4 regions of the Erwinia persicina genome follow, and region 1 is predicted to be linked to each of the others. Evidence: predicted binding sites of a transcription regulator. Region 1 holds the regulator's gene; each other region holds the start of a gene.
What was found. Region 1 encodes PurR, which represses purine synthesis genes. Its sites were predicted from a motif close to CANGCAAACGTTTGCNTG; they were not measured.
Positions count from the first base shown of each region.

Region 2: K6L24_RS19585 (NCS2 family permease) is a predicted target of PurR. The motif match lies at 2,220-2,237, and genes of this name have one in related genera.
Region 3: rbsD (D-ribose pyranase) is a predicted target of PurR. The motif match lies at 2,268-2,285, and genes of this name have one in related genera.
Region 4: tusA (sulfurtransferase TusA) is a predicted target of PurR. The motif match lies at 2,257-2,274, and genes of this name have one in related genera.

Region 1 is NZ_CP082141.1:2,632,485-2,636,591, forward strand. Features, by position in the region: gene K6L24_RS11910 (C40 family peptidase) at 1-662, shown strand, start outside; gene cydH (cytochrome bd-I oxidase subunit CydH) at 701-790, opposite strand; gene purR (HTH-type transcriptional repressor PurR) at 1,086-2,111, shown strand; gene punR (DNA-binding transcriptional activator PunR) at 2,122-3,039, opposite strand; gene punC (purine nucleoside transporter PunC) at 3,154-4,107, shown strand, end outside.
Region 2 is NZ_CP082141.1:4,232,056-4,236,162, reverse strand. Features, by position in the region: gene dgcN (diguanylate cyclase DgcN/YfiN) at 1-309, shown strand, start outside; gene soxS (superoxide response transcriptional regulator SoxS) at 313-738, opposite strand; gene soxR (redox-sensitive transcriptional activator SoxR) at 829-1,296, shown strand; gene K6L24_RS19590 (glutathione S-transferase family protein) at 1,327-1,989, shown strand; gene K6L24_RS19585 (NCS2 family permease) at 2,368-3,717, shown strand; gene K6L24_RS19580 (Na+/H+ antiporter) at 3,891-4,107, shown strand, end outside.
Region 3 is NZ_CP082141.1:4,612,960-4,617,066, reverse strand. Features, by position in the region: gene alsS (acetolactate synthase AlsS) at 1-1,312, shown strand, start outside; gene K6L24_RS21325 ((S)-acetoin forming diacetyl reductase) at 1,345-2,118, shown strand; gene rbsD (D-ribose pyranase) at 2,297-2,716, shown strand; gene rbsA (ribose ABC transporter ATP-binding protein RbsA) at 2,724-4,107, shown strand, end outside.
Region 4 is NZ_CP082141.1:262,721-266,827, reverse strand. Features, by position in the region: gene K6L24_RS01125 (zinc/cadmium/mercury/lead-transporting ATPase) at 1-1,853, shown strand, start outside; gene tusA (sulfurtransferase TusA) at 1,938-2,183, opposite strand; gene K6L24_RS01115 (7-cyano-7-deazaguanine/7-aminomethyl-7-deazaguanine transporter) at 2,390-3,055, shown strand; gene K6L24_RS01110 (DcrB family lipoprotein) at 3,153-3,713, shown strand; gene iolE (myo-inosose-2 dehydratase) at 3,801-4,107, opposite strand, start outside.

The DNA of each region.
Region 1 (4,107 bases):
CTAAGAAAACCTCCGCTAAAACAGCTCGTCTGGCTCCGGCAAAAAAAATCAAAGAAAAAGCAAAGAGCAAGGTGGCGGCAAAACCGTTGCGCACGGCTAACGTGACGAAAAAACCTTTAAGCCGAAAAATCGCTGCCAGTAAAAAAGCCGATAAAAAGCATTATGGTCGCGATCGCGCCGGGCGCAAAGTGGCGCAACGCAACGAAGCGCAGCTTTCTGCCCCACTCAAACTGAGTAAAGCCCACCGCGCCCGCTATCAAAAAGCGCGCGAGACGGCGATGACAAAATTGATGGGCCAACTGGGTAAACCTTATCAGTGGGGGGGAACCTCACCGAAAACCGGATTCGACTGTAGCGGGCTGGTCTGGTACGCCTATAAAGATCTGGTGAAGTTTAAGATCCCCCGGACAGCAAATGAAATGTACCACCTGCGTGATGCGGCCTCCATTAAGCGTGACGAGCTGGAAAAAGGCGATCTGGTCTTCTTCCGCATCAATGGACGCGGTACGGCTGACCATGTCGGTGTCTATCTGGGTGGAGGCAAATTTATTCAGTCGCCACGTACCGGTAAAGATATCCAGGTGAGCGCATTAAGTGAAGATTACTGGCAGGAGCATTATATTGGTGCACGCCGCGTGATGACGCCTAAAACCATTCGCTAGCGGGACGGTATGGGAGGAGACGCCTCCTCCCGATAAACTCAGTGCATGACAGCAGTAAAGCTAAACGCAATAATCATCAGCAGTGACCCAACAACCGCCAGAGCCGTCATCTTCATATCAGTGTTCATTTGTTCTCCTTAATAACCCTGCTATTAGTAAGCCAACAGATTTTCCCATACTTGCCCGTAAAAATCTCGTTTTCTGCGCGCAGCCTTGTTAGAATTATTTCTTTCCGTTGCGCAACACGCCCGGAAACGTTTCAAGTCAGCGCTGCATGTCACTCTACGGATGATTTTACCCCTTCCTACCCCTTTTGAGACGGCACCCCAGTTCATTCTCGTCGGCAGGAATGGCGGCGCGCAGGCAAACGTTTAACCCATTTGTTATCAGTACGTTAGTGATAGCCCCAGGAGTACGATTTTAATGGCAACAATTAAGGATGTGGCAAAGCGCGCCGGTGTCTCCACCACCACGGTGTCCCATGTCATCAACAAAACGCGCTTTGTAGCCGAAGAGACGCGCGAAGCGGTATGGGCGGCAATTAAAGAATTACATTACTCGCCCAGTGCCGTTGCCCGCAGTCTTAAGGTAAACCACACCAAAACCATTGGGCTTCTGGCCACGTCCAGTGAGGCCCCCTATTTTGCCGAAATCATTGAAGCGATTGAAAATCGCTGCTTTGCCAAAGGCTATACGCTGATCCTGGGCAACGCGCACAACGATCTGCAAAAGCAACAGGCCTATCTGTCGATGATGGCTCAGAAGCGTGTCGACGGCCTGCTGGTCATGTGCTCAGAATATCCTGACACCCTGATTGCTATGCTGGAAGACAACCGTAACATTCCCATGGTGGTCATGGACTGGGGCGAGTCGCGCGGAGACTTTACCGATACCGTGCTTGATAACGCCTTTGAAGGCGGCTATCTGGCGGGGCGTTACCTCATCGAACGCGGCCATCGTGATATCGGCGCAATCCCGGGACAGCTGGAACGCAATACCGGTGGCGGCCGCCATGCGGGCTTCCTGAAAGCGCTGGCTGAAGCCGGGATTACCCTGCGTGATGAATGGCTGGTGCAGGGGGACTTTGAACCGGAATCAGGCTATCGCGCCATGCAGCAGATCCTGTCACAGAAACAGCGTCCAACAGCGATTTTCTGTGGTGGGGATATTATGGCGATGGGGGCGATTTGCGCAGCAGATGAGATGGGTTTGCGCGTCCCGCAGGATATTTCGGTGATCGGTTATGACAATGTGCGCAACGCCCGTTACTTCACCCCGGCGCTGACGACCGTACACCAGCCAAAAGAGCGTCTGGGGGAAACAGCCTTTGATATGCTGCTTGACCGCATCACCAGCAAACGTGAAGAGCAGCAGACCATTGAAGTGCATCCTTCACTGATCGAACGCCGCTCCGTTGCCGACGGCCCCTTCCGGGACTATCGCCGTTAATGTCCGCGCATCAGCTCCCGGGCTGCTCACTCAGCCATTCTGCATTCAGCGTTTCGGTATTGCCAAGATAGGCAAGCAGCCAGTTCAGCGCCGGTGAGGCGCTGTGTTCAGACCAGCTGAGGTAGCAGGGACTGTCGGGAAACGGCGAGGCCAGCGTCAGCTCACCCAGCACCTGCTGTTGCAGCCAGGGCTGGGCGAAGTGCCCCGGCACCATCCCGACGCACAGTCCGGCACGCAGGCAGTCGAACGCACTTTCCCAGTCCGGCACCACCAGCCGCCGCTGATTGTCCAGCGTCCAGGTTGTCCGCTTCGGTAGTGCCCGCGAGGTATCCTCCAGCACCAGCGAGGGCCACTCGCGGATCAGGGCTTCACTCAGCGCGCCCTCGTAACGATGCAGCGGATGCCGGGACTGTACTACGCAGCGCCAGTTCAGACTGCCCATATCGCGAAAGGCAAAACGCCCCCGAACGGGAATGGCCTGAGTTGCGCCTATTGCCACGTCCACGCGACCGTCAGCCAGCGCATCCCAGACGCCGTTAAACACCTCCGGCATGATATGCAACTCCATGTCCGGAAAATGGCGGTAGAAATCCACCACCAGCTGCCGCGTGCGCGCCGGGCGTACAATGCGGTCCACCGCAATGTTAATCTGCCCGCGCCAGCCGTTTGCCACCTGCTGACAGCGGGTGCGAGTGGCAAGCATTTTTTTGATAACAGCCCGCCCCTCTTCACTGAATACGCGACCCGCTTCGGTCAATACCACATCGCGATGCCGGCGTTCGAACAGACTGACGGCCAGCCACTCTTCGAGTTGTCGAACGGTATAACTGACCGCAGATGGCACGCGATGAAGCTCTGCTGCAGCGGCGGTAAAGCTGCCCGTTCTGGCGACGGCGTCAACCACTTCAAGAGAATATTCAGACCACATAAGTTGCCTTCAAATTATTTCACTGCAAGAGACGAATAATAGCGTTTCACAGCTCATCAGGCACGGGATTACACTGCGCACGTAAAAAAATTGTCTAATAAGAGTTAAAAAATCATGCGTTCCAAAGGATTTATGTTTTATCTGGCCATACTGAGTATGTTGGGTTTTCTTGCCACGGATATGTACCTCCCCGCTTTTGGCGTGATGCAACAGGATCTGGGCACTGAAGCGGGCGCCATCAGCGCCAGCCTGAGTATCTTCCTTGCCGGTTTTGCCTGTGCGCAGCTGGTCTGGGGGCCGCTCTCTGACCGCATCGGTCGTAAGCCCGTGCTGGTCATGGGGCTCAGCCTGTTTGCCGTTGGTTGCGCCGCCATGCTCTGGGTGGAATCAGCGCCCTGGCTGCTGGCTATGCGTTTTGTGCAGGCTGTCGGCGTGTGTGCGGCGGCCGTCAGCTGGCAGGCGCTGGTCGTGGACCGCTACAGCGGTGCGCAGGCCAATCGCGTTTTTGCCACCATTATGCCGCTGGTGGCACTGTCTCCCGCGCTGGCCCCTTTGCTGGGCGCCTGGCTGTTACAGCACTTTTCCTGGCGCGCTATTTTCGTCGCGTTGCTGGTGATAAGCGTTATGCTGCTGATCCCGACGCTCCGCCTGCCATCGCCTTCACGCGTTGAAAAAGAGATGGTGAAAACGCCCGCTCCGGGCTTTTTCACCCTGCTGAAATCCCCCCTTTACAGCGGGAATGTGGCGATTTATGCCGCCTGCTCCGCCAGCTTCTTTGCCTGGCTCACCGGGTCGCCCTTTATTCTGGGTAAATTAGGCCTCTCCCCCGGTGATATCGGTCTGAGCTACGTGCCTCAAACGGTGGCGTTTTTGATTGGAGGTTTCAGCTGCCGCGCTCTGCTTAATCGCTTTGCCGGACGTCAGTTACTGCCCTGGCTGCTGGCGTTTTACAGCCTGAGCATTGCGGCTATTTATCTGGTGGCGTTACAGCCTGAGCCTTCGCTGTTTGCCCTGCTGCTGCCCTTCTGCGGAATGGCAATGGCGAATGGCGCTATCTATCCTATTGTG
Region 2 (4,107 bases), 1.6 Mb from region 1:
GGAGGGGATGAGTTTGCGGTATTGCTCACCAGCGCCGGTGAAGAAGACGAGGTGGCTCAGGTGGCCCGCCGCATTATCCGTGCGATGCAGCCGCCGGTTCAGCTGCCCGATGGTACTCGCGTGGTGCAGTCGTTAAGCGTGGGGGCGGCGATGGCGAAGCATCACGCGGTACCGGAGGCGCTGGTCGCTCAGGCCGATGCGGCGATGTATCACATTAAGCAGCAGGGCGGTGGCTGGTATCTGTCGCCGCTGCACTGGGGGCAGGAACCGCGGGCGATACCACCGCAGAGGCTGATGGCATCGCGCTAAACGTTAGCTGCACGTCGGACAGGCTTTCTCGTGGCCGGACGGGCTGAAGCGCGGTGCGACATAGTCACCGCAGTCAAAGTTCCAGCCTGAACGCTGCAGCGTCTGGCGACGCATGGAATGGCGATAGGCCGTCGGCGTCTGGGCGAACTGGCGGCGGAAGACCCGGGAAAACGTCTGCTGTGAGTCATAGCCATACTGCAGGGCAATGTCGAACACCGGACGCTGGGTCAGGCGCAGCGCTTCGGCGGCCAGCGTAAGGCGGCGTTCACGAATATAACCACCCAGCGTCTGTTTCGTTACGGAACGGAACATACGCTGCAGGTGCCACTTCGAATAGCCAGATTTCGCCGCCACTTCATCAATCGACAGGGTTTTTTCCAGATTACTGTCGATCCAGTCTGTCAGGGTGCTGATGATGTCGTCATGCATACACTTTTCTCCCGGGTCTCTGCGTCAAAGGTCGCGAACTCAATGGTAGCTGAGTATAATTCCTCAAGTTAACTTGAGGTAAAGCGCTAAATGAAAAAAATTGTACGCACTTCCGATAAGCGGGAACTGACCCCTGGTGACGTTGCCCGGCGCTGCGGCGTGGCGGTATCCACGCTGCATTTCTATGAAAGCAAAGGGCTCATCAGCAGCTTCCGCAATCCGGGAAATCAGCGGCGCTACACGCGTGATGTGCTCAGACGCGTGGCGGTCATTAAAATCGCCCAGCGCATCGGCATCCCGCTGGCCACCATCAGCAACAGCCTGATGCAGTACTCCCCCGGCAAAAGAATGACACCGAAAGAGTGGGCGCGGCTGTCGCAGCAGTGGCGTGACGAACTGGACAGGCGCATTGAAACGCTCACCCGTCTGCGTGATGACCTGGATGGCTGCATCGGCTGCGGCTGCCTGTCGATGGAGGACTGCCCGCTGCGCAATCCGAATGACCGGCTCAGTGAACAGGGTACCGGAGCGATCCTGCTGGATGTGAAAGGCGCTTAACCTTCTATACTCAGGTTTTAAGGAGCGACTATGATCACCGTACATCACCTGAATAACTCACGCTCACAGCGCGTGCTGTGGCTGCTGGAAGAGCTGGAAGTCCCGTATCAGATTAAACGTTATCAGCGGGAGGGTACGCTGCTGGCCCCCCCGGAGCTGAAAAAAGTGCACCCGTTAGGTAAAGCCCCAGTGATCACCGATGACAATCGCGTGGTGGCGGAGTCCGGGGCGATTCTTGAATATCTGGAAGCGCACTATGATATCGGTGGCCAGTTGAAGCCAATCGATGACGAAGCGGTGATCCAGTCGCGCTACTGGCTGCACTATGCGGAAGGGTCCCTGATGCCGCTGCTGGTGATGAAGCTGATTTTCAGCCGCATGGGGAAAGCCCCGGTTCCCTGGCTGCTGCGGCCGATCGGCAGCGCCTTTGGTAAAGGGGTGCAGAAGGGCTACCTTGACCCACAGCTCGCCACCCACCGTCAGTTTATTGAGCAGCATCTGGCCCGCAACGAATGGTTTGCCGGTAGCCGGTTCAGCATCGCTGACGTCCAGATGAGCTTCCCCCTGCAGGCCCTGACCGCGCGCGGTGGGGCCGCCGACAGTCCGGCTATCCAGGCCTGGCTGCAGAAGGTAGAGAGCCGTGCCGCCTGGCAGCGTGCGCTGCAGCAGGGCGGTGAAGTGAAGTTTGATTGAGTTCGTTCCTGCCTGATCCCCTGCACCCTGCCCGCATAGCCGTCATAAGAAAGCGCTATTAGGGGGCGGGGAATTCCCCCGCTACCATCTCTCACTGTGAACGACAGAGGGAGATGTAAATCAAGACTTGTGCAAATTTAAGCGATAACAGGTGTTGAATATGCACCATTAAACACCGGATAATCGTTTGCGCGAAAATACGCACTGCAATAACGCGGTTTTTACGTGGAATAGTAAACGTTTGCCTTTATCCGGTTTGTGCCTCGCCCTGAGGTTTTTGACACCGTGAATATTGTGCCAGGGATGCAAACGTTGACTACCGCTGGGATGCAGTGGTACCACGCCGCCATAACTCATAAGAATGTTCAGGGGATTACAATGTCAGCTCCTTCTCAACCGGCCAGCGGCTCTCTCGACGCCTGGTTCAAAATCTCTGCGCGCGGTAGCAGCGTCCGTCAGGAAATCCTGGCGGGTCTGACGACCTTCCTGGCCATGGTCTATTCCGTGATCGTGGTGCCCTCAATGTTGGGCAAAGCGGGCTTCCCGCCAACGGCGGTGTTTGTGGCAACCTGTCTGGTCGCCGGATTTGGTTCCCTGCTGATGGGGCTGTGGGCCAACCTGCCGATGGCGATTGGTTGTGCCATTTCCCTGACGGCCTTCACGGCCTTCAGCCTGGTGCTGGGTCAGCAGATCAGCGTGCCGGTCGCGCTGGGTGCGGTGTTCCTGATGGGGGTGCTGTTTACGCTGATCTCGGCTACCGGCATCCGGGCCTGGATCCTGCGCAATCTGCCGATGGGCGTGGCGCACGGCACCGGCGTCGGTATTGGCCTGTTCCTGCTGCTGATCGCCGCCGACGGCGTCGGCCTGGTGGTAAAAAACCCGGGGCCGGGCCTTCCGGTCGCGCTGGGCCACTTCCCGTCGTTCCCGGTGGTGATGACGCTGCTGGGTCTGGCGGTGATTTTTGGTCTGGAGAAACTGCGCGTACCCGGCGGCATCCTGCTGACCATTATTACCATCTCGGTGATCGGCCTGATTTTTGACCCGGCCGTGAGCTATCAGGGGCTGTTTGCCATGCCCAGCCTGAGCGATGCTCAGGGAAATTCGCTGCTGTTCAGCCTGGATATCCTCGGCGCACTGAAACCGGCAGTGTTGCCCAGCGTGCTGGCGCTGGTAATGACCGCCGTCTTTGATGCCACCGGCACCATCCGCGCCGTGGCCGGGCAGGCCAACCTGCTGGATAAAGACAACCAGATCATTAACGGCGGTAAGGCACTGACCAGCGACTCCCTGAGCAGCATCTTCTCCGGTCTGGTCGGGGCAGCGCCTGCGGCAGTCTATATCGAGTCCGCAGCGGGAACGGCGGCAGGCGGTAAAACCGGTCTGACGGCGATTGTGGTCGGCGTTCTGTTCCTGATGATCCTGTTCCTGTCGCCGCTGGCGTACCTCGTGCCGGGCTATGCTACCGCCCCCGCGCTGATGTACGTTGGTCTGCTGATGTTAAGCAACGTCTCCAAGATCGACTTCAGCGACTTCGTCGATGCGATGTCTGGCCTGCTGGCCGCGGTGTTTATTGTGCTGACCTGTAATATCGTCACCGGCATTATGCTCGGCTTCGGTTCGCTGGTCATCGGCCGTATCTTTGCCGGGGAATGGCGCAAGCTCAACGTCGGTACGGTGCTGATCGCCGTCGCGCTGGTCGCTTTTTATGCCTGCGGCTGGGCGATTTAATGCTGTTTCGGGGCCGGGTTCACCGGCCCCACCTTCAGATGCCACTGAATTTCCCCTCTTAAGGCACATCCTGTTTTTCAACGCTTTCCTAATTTGCTTTACTATCCCGCAGGGTATACAAATCCTGGGCTGCTTTTGTTCAGAGCCTTCGGAAGACATATAAAAAGGAACGCATGGAAATTTTCTTCACTATTCTCATTCTGACGCTGGTTGTGTCGTTGTCGGGCGTCGCAGCACGTATTATTCCCTTTCAGATCCCTCTGCCGCTGGTACAAATCGCGATGGGCGCCTTGCTGGCCTGGCCGACGTTTGGTCTGCACGTCGATTTTGATCCGGAGCTGTTTTTAGTCCTGTTTATTCCGCCGCTGCTGTTTGCTGATGGCTGGAAAA
Region 3 (4,107 bases), 2.0 Mb from region 1:
CACCGTGGCGATGTTCCGTCCGGTCAGCAAATACGCCGTTGAGGTGGGATCGTCTGATGCCATCGCCGAAGTGTTGTCCAATGCGTTTCGCAGCGCTGAACAGGGACGCCCCGGCGGGGCTTTTGTCAGCCTGCCCCAGGATATTGTCAATGAGCCCGCGCGGGGTCACCTGCTGAATGCCAACGGCCAGCTGCTGCTGGGGGCGGCGCCTGATGTGGCCATCGAAGCGGTGGCAAAGCAAATCGCACAGGCGAAAAATCCGGTGCTCTTGCTGGGTTTGATGGCCAGCCAGCCCGCTAACAGTGATGCGCTGCACCGGCTGCTGGAGCGCAGCCATATTCCGGTCACCAGTACCTACCAGGCTGCCGGTGCGGTGCGCCAGGAACACTTTTCCCGCTTCGCCGGACGCGTCGGATTGTTTAATAACCAGGCCGGTGACCGGCTGCTGCGTGAGGCCGACCTGATTATCACCATTGGCTACAGCCCGGTGGAATATGAGCCTGCCATGTGGAACAGCGGCAAGGCTACTCTGGTTCATATCGACGTGCTGCCGGCGGATACTGACAACTGCTACCAGCCGGATGCCGAGCTGGTCGGCGATATTGCTGCCACGCTCGACAAACTGACGGCACGCATCGGTGGACCTTTAACCCTCAGCCCACAGGCGGCAGCCATCCTGCAGGATCGTCAGCAGCAGCGCGAACTGCTGGCGCTGCGTGGCCATCAGCTTAATCAGTTTGCCCTGCATCCGTTACGTATCGTCCGTGCCATGCAGGACATCATTAACAGTGACGTTACGCTGACGGTTGACATGGGCAGCTTCCATATCTGGATCGCACGTTATCTCTACAGCTTTCGTGCGCGTCAGATCATGATTTCTAACGGTCAGCAAACCATGGGGGTGGCGTTACCCTGGGCAATCGGTGCCTGGCTGGTAGACCCGTCCCGCAAAGTGGTGTCGGTCTCCGGTGACGGCGGTTTCCTGCAGTCGAGCATGGAGCTGGAAACGGCGGTACGGCTGGGCGCTAACCTGCTGCATATCATCTGGGTAGATGAGTGCTACAACATGGTGGCGATGCAGGAAGAGAAAAAATACCAGCGCGTTTCCGGGGTGAAGTTCGGGCCCATCGATTTTAAAGCCTATGCGGAGTCCTTTGGTGCGGCGGGATTCGCTGTTGAAAGTGCAGAAATGCTGGAGCCCACGCTGCGGAAAGCCATGGATGTGCAGGGCCCGGCGGTGGTAGCGATCCCGGTGGATTATGCCGATAACCCGCTGCTGATGGGACAGCTGCACCTCAGCCAGATTTTGTAAATTGTGTTAATCCTAAACGAGAAGGAGTTCATATGAAAAACAACGTAGCCCTGGTGACCGGTGCGGGTCAGGGGATAGGACGTGCAATTGCCCTGCGTCTGGCAAAGGAGGGTTTTGCCGTTGCCGTCGCCGATTTTAACCCGGACACGGCACGCCGGGTGGCTGATGAGATTGCCAGCGCAGGCGGTAAGTCACTGGCGGTTGCCGTGGATGTTTCAAAGCGCGATGAGGTCTTTGCCGCCGTTGAGGAGGCACGTAAAACCCTGGGAGGCTTTAACGTTATCGTCAACAATGCCGGCGTGGCGCCTACTACGCTTATCGAAGAGATTACGGAAGAGGTGATCGATAAGGTTTATGCCGTGAACGTTAAAGGGGTGATCTGGGGCATCCAGGCGGCAGTGAATGCGTTCAAAGCAGAAGGTCACGGCGGCAAAATCATCAATGCCTCCTCTCAGGCGGGCCACGTCGGTAACCCGGAGCTGGCGATCTACAGCTCCAGTAAATTCGCTGTGCGCGGCCTGACGCAAACCGCGGCACGGGATCTTGCATCGCTGGGGATAACCGTCAATGGCTACTGCCCTGGCATAGTAAAAACCCCTATGTGGGACGAGATCGACCGCCAGTTCTCTGCAGCGGCAGGCAAACCCGCCGGCTATGGTACGGCGGAGTTTGCCAAAAACATCACGCTGGGCCGTCTGTCTGAACCGGAAGATGTTGCCGCCTGTGTGGCCTTCCTTGCCGGGCCGGACTCGGACTATATGACCGGCCAGTCACTGCTTATTGATGGCGGCATGGTCTTTAATTAGTCCTGTTTTGGCCCTTTACCGGTAACAGTAGAGGGCCATTTTCAGCCTTAAAACAAATCCCTCCTCTGCGTCAGCGAAACGTTTCGATGGCGATCACAATTTCAACATTCGATGATTGTTTTCCCCTGTGCATTTCTTACACTCCCTGTCAGCGAAACGTTTCGCTCTGGAGTGAATAATGAAAAAAGGCACCTTACTAAATTCTGCTATCTCGTCCGTGATTTCACGTCTTGGTCATACCGACAGTATCGTGATTGGCGATGCTGGTCTGCCGATCCCACAAGGTCCGCAGCGGATTGATCTGGCCGTAATGCAGGGTATTCCGACGTTTTTACAGGTCGTCCATGCGGTCACCCATGAGATGCAGGTTGAGAGTGCCATCATTGCGGAAGAGATTAAGCAGCACAATCCGCAGCTTCATAGTGAGCTGATCGCCCTGCTCGACTTACTGCAACAACACCAGGGTAATACCATAAGTATCTGTTATGTCAGTCACGAACAGTTCAAACAACAAACACAGCGCAGTCAGGCAGTCATTCGCAGCGGGGAGTGTTCCCCGTATGCGAATGTCATCCTGATCGCTGGCGTGACCTTCTGAGGCGGTTATGCAACCTTTACTGCAATTAAAAGGTATCGACAAATCCTTCCCGGGCGTTAAAGCGCTGTCGGGCGCGGCGCTCTCGGTCTATCCGGGGCGTGTGATGGCGCTGGTTGGTGAGAACGGCGCGGGAAAATCCACCATGATGAAAGTGCTGACCGGGATCTATGCCCGTGATGCAGGCACTTTTGTATGGCTGGGCAAGGAAACCACCTTTAACGGGCCTAAAGCGTCGCAGGCGGCCGGGATTGGCATTATCCATCAGGAACTTAACCTGATCCCGCAGCTGAGTATTGCTGAAAATATTTTCCTTGGCCGCGAGTTTGTTAATCGTTTTGGCGGCATTCAGTGGAAGAAAATGTATGCAGAAGCAGACGCCCTGTTGAAACGTCTTAATCTGCGCTTCAACAGCCATAAGCTGGTGGGTGACCTGTCGATTGGTGACCAGCAGATGGTGGAGATCGCTAAGGTACTGAGCTTCGAGTCGAAGGTGATCGTCATGGACGAACCGACGGATGCGCTGACTGATACCGAAACCGCCTCGCTGTTCCGGGTGATCAATGAACTGAAAGCCCAGGGCTGCGGCATTGTCTATATCTCCCACCGTATGAAAGAGATTTTTGAGGTTTGCGACGATGTCACTATTTTCCGCGACGGACAATTTATCGCGGAACGTGAAGTGGCCACCCTGACTGAAGAGTCGCTGATTGAAATGATGGTCGGCCGCAAGCTGGAAGAGCAGTATCCGCGTCTGGATAAAGCACCGGGCGAGGTTCGTCTTAACGTTGAACACCTCTGTGGTTCCGGCGTGGAGGACGTCAGCTTTACGCTGCGCAAAGGTGAAATATTGGGCGTGGCCGGGCTGATGGGCGCGGGGCGTACCGAATTGATGAAAGTGCTTTACGGAGCATTATCCCGTCGCAGCGGTACGGTGACGCTGGACGGCAAAAATGTGGTGGCCCGTTCTCCGGAAGAGGGGCTGGCTAACGGCATCGTCTATATCTCGGAAGATCGTAAACGTGATGGTCTGGTACTGGGGATGACGGTTAAAGAGAACATGTCGTTGACCGCGCTTAACTACTTCAGCCATGGCGGCGGCCGTTTAAAACATGCGGAAGAGCAGCTGGCGGTCGGGGACTTTATCAAGCTGTTTAACGTTAAAACCCCGTCAATGAACCAGCCCATTGGCCTGCTTTCCGGCGGTAATCAGCAAAAAGTCGCGATAGCCCGCGGCCTGATGACGCGTCCTAAGGTGCTGATCCTTGATGAGCCGACGCGCGGCGTCGACGTGGGGGCGAAAAAAGAAATCTATCAGCTGATAAACCAGTTTAAACAGGAAGGGCTGAGCATCATTCTCGTCTCGTCCGAAATGCCGGAAGTGCTGGGCATGA
Region 4 (4,107 bases), 2.3 Mb from region 1:
CTGTTGAAAAAAGCCTCTGGCAGGAAAACCTCAGCCTGATCGTACTGACGCTGATGATGGCGGTGAGCTGGCTGCTGGAAAGTATTAATCATCCGGCGGGCCAGATCGCCTTTATCGCCACCACACTATTTGGCGTCTGGCCGATTGGCCGCAGCGCCCTGCGCCTGATGCGCAGCGGGTCGCCGTTCAGCATTGAAACCCTGATGACCGTGGCTGCGGTCGGTGCTCTGTTTATCGGTGCCACTGCCGAAGCCGCGATGGTGCTGCTGCTGTTTATGCTTGGAGAGCGGCTGGAATCGTTTGCCGCCGGTCGCGCGCGCAAAGGGGTGACGGCGCTGATGGCGCTAAAACCCGATACAGCCCTGCGCCTGCGGGCGGGGCAGCGGGAAAATGTCGCGGTCAGCGATTTACGTCCCGGTGACGTGATTGAAGTGGCCGCCGGTGCCCGCCTGCCAGCCGATGCGAAGCTGCTGAGTCGCTTCGCGAGCTTTGATGAAAGTGCGCTGACCGGGGAATCGGTGCCGGTGGAACGCCAGCAGAATGAAACCATCGCCGCCGGCTGTCTGAGCGTTGACCGCCTGGTTCAGCTGGAGGTGATGTCGGAGCCGGGTAAAAGTGCCATCGATCGTATTCTGCACCTCATAGAAGAAGCTGAAGAACGGCGTGCGCCCATTGAGCGCTTCCTTGACCGTTTCAGCCGCATCTACACGCCGGTAATTATCGTGCTGTCGCTGGGGGTGGTACTGGTGCCCCCCCTGCTGCTGGGGGCCGCATGGCAGCCGTGGATCTATAAGGGATTAACGCTACTGCTGATCGGCTGCCCGTGTGCGCTGGTTATATCCACCCCGGCGGCGATCACCTCCGGACTGGCCGCAGCGGCACGCCGTGGCGCACTGATCAAAGGTGGCGCGGTACTGGAAAGCCTGGGCAGCGTGCGCACCATGGCCTTTGATAAAACCGGTACGCTGACCGAGGGTAAACCGCAGGTCACCGCTATCCTGCCGCTGGCCGCCATGGATGAAGAACAGCTGCTGGCTACCGCCGCCGCTATTGAACAGGGGTCCTCCCATCCGCTGGCAAAGGCCATCATCAGCGCAGCCGCACAGCGTCAGCTGACATTGCCGCTGGCGAATGATCAACGGGCGCTGGCCGGGAGTGGCGTTGAAGCAGAAGTCAGTGGACGCTTACTGACTATCAGCTCACCGTCCAGACTGCCGGACGGGATGCTGAAAGCAGAGCGTGGCCGCACAGAGGAGCTGGAAAACGCAGGTAATACGGTGGTGGTGTTACACGACGGCCAGCAGATGCTGGGGCTTATCGCCCTGCGCGATACGCTGCGTGCCGATGCCAGGGCGGCGCTGGATGAAATCAGGGCGCTGGGTATTCATGCGGTAATGCTGACCGGAGACAACCCGCGGGCGGCGGCAGCCATTGCCGGTGAGCTGGATATCGATTACCGCGCGGGCCTGCTACCGGAGGATAAAGTCACGGCCATCAGCCAGCTTAATCAGCAGCAGCCGGTGGCGATGGTCGGGGATGGCATTAATGATGCGCCCGCCATGAAGGCCGCCACCGTCGGTATTGCGATGGGCGGCGGCAGTGACGTCGCACTGGAAACGGCCGATGCCGCGCTGACGCACAACCGGCTCAATGCGCTGGCCGCCATGATCCGCCTGTCACGTGCCACTCACGCGAATATTCGCCAGAACGTTGCACTGGCGCTGGGGCTGAAGGGTATCTTCCTGATCACCACGCTGATGGGCATCACCGGACTCTGGCTGGCGGTGCTGGCGGATTCGGGCGCGACGGCATTAGTGACAGCGAACGCCCTGCGGTTACTGCGTAAGAAATAGCAGGCTGTCAGTGTCATCATCCTGCACGGGCTGACCCCTTTTTTTGGGTCAGCCCACCATGGGTGACCGGAAAAGTATCGCCCGTTACACCCCTTTCTTCAGCAGAAACTGATACGGCAGTGCGTCAGTATGTTGCGCCACGAGCGTGTGTTCCATAAAACGGCAAAAGCCCGGGATGTCACGCGTGGTCGCCGGATCGTCAGCAATGATTAACAGGGTTTCTCCCTCCTGCATATGGCGCACCGTTTTGCGCACCATCATCACGGGTTCAGGACAGCGCAGCCCCAGCGCATCAAGGGTGCGATCGGGATTCGCGAAGAGATCGCTCATGAGATTCTCAATTATTCAGTAAAGGTCAGCGCCTATTTTACCGTCGGTCATTGCGTGTGCAAGGATTGCGTTTCACGATAACGTTTGCGTTAAAATTAACCATTGCATTAGCAGGGCAACGCGGTAAGATGCCGCGAATTCGCCTGCGCGAAACACAGACAAATTTTCATGGGTTCCCTCACCCCAATCTAAAAAGGCTTACAACGATGATTGATTTTTCAACGCGTCAGCGCACCCATGCGCTGGTCTGGCTGTCCCTGTTCCATCTGCTGGTGATCACCTCCAGTAATTATCTGGTGCAGCTGCCTGTGGCTATCTTTAGCCTGCATACCACCTGGGGTGCCTTCAGCTTCCCGTTTATCTTCCTGGCCACTGACCTGACGGTACGTATTTTCGGTGCCCCGCTGGCGCGTCGTATTATTCTGGCCGTAATGGTCCCGTCGCTGTTTATTTCGTACGCCATCTCTGCCCTCTTTTACCAGGGCGAATGGCAGGGTTTTGCGGCGCTGAAGGAGATGAACCTGTTCGTGGCGCGTATCGCCTGCGCCAGCTTCATGGCCTATGCGCTCGGTCAAATCCTCGATATTCATGTGTTTAACCGCCTGCGTCAGAAAGCTGCATGGTGGATGGCCCCGGCCGCCGCCATGTTTCTCGGTAATATCAGCGATACGCTGGCCTTCTTCTTTATCGCTTTCTATAAGAGCCCTGACCTGTTTATGGCGACCCACTGGGTGGAGATCGCCATGGTAGACTACTGCTTCAAAGTGCTTATTTGCATGGTGTTCTTCCTGCCTGCTTACGGTGTCCTGCTGAATGCGGCCCTGAAGCGCATGGCAGAGAAATCCCACAGCGTGAAAGTCAACTTCGGTTAGTGTGCTATCGGCAATCGTTGTTAAGTTGCTTTTAGCCGCTGAATACGTTTGTATTGAAAGCCTGAATTCTACGCGACCAATGTGAAAAGGGACCCTGATGCGTAACTTATTGAAATATGCTGGAATCGCTGTACTGGTAGCCGGACTGGCTGCCTGTGATGGCAAAAAAGATGAAAAAGCGGCGGCCGATGACAATGGCGTCAGCAGCAGCCAGTCAAACCAGAATGTCACCCTGATGGATGGCAAGCTGAGTTTTACCCTGCCAGCGGGTATGTCTGATAAGAGCGGCAAGCTTGGTACCCAGGCGAACAATATGCACGTCTATGCTGATGAGTCAGGCCAGAAGGCCATTATCGTCATTGACGGGGAAAGTACTGACGAAGGTCTGGACGTCCTTGCCGGTCGCCTGGAAGCTCAACAGCGCAACCGTGATCCGCAGCTGCAGGTCGTGACCAACAAATCCATTACGGTGAAGGGTAAGCAGCTCCAGCAGCTGGATACCGTGATCTCAGCCAATAACCAGTCATCCTGGTCTTCCGTGGTGCTGGGTAAAAGTGATGGTAAACTTCTGACGCTGCAAATCACCCTGCCTGCCGACAATCAGCAGCAGGCGCAGACCGAAGCCGAAAGCATTATTAGCACCATCGAGCTGAAATAACGCTCTCGCCTGACGTGACACGGGCCGATCGACAAAACGATCGGCCCGTGCGCAAAGGTAAACCTCTGTTGCAGTCCCCCCCGGCGGTTACAGGCCGGCGTGTTCGCGAATGTACTTGCGCGCTTTGACTGCATACTCAAACGGGTTCGCCAGTGCGGGATCCTGCTCTGCTTCCACCACCATCCAGCCTTTATAGCCAAAGTCGTCGAGAATTTTGAACACCGGATCGAAATCAATCACCCCGTCGCCAGGTACGGTAAAGGTGCCCTTTTTCACGCCATCCAGGAAGGACAGTTTCTGGGTCTTCACCTGTGCCACCACCTCATCGCGCACGTCTTTCAGATGCACGTGGTTGATGCGCGGCAGATACGTCGTCAGGATGGCCAGCATGGCT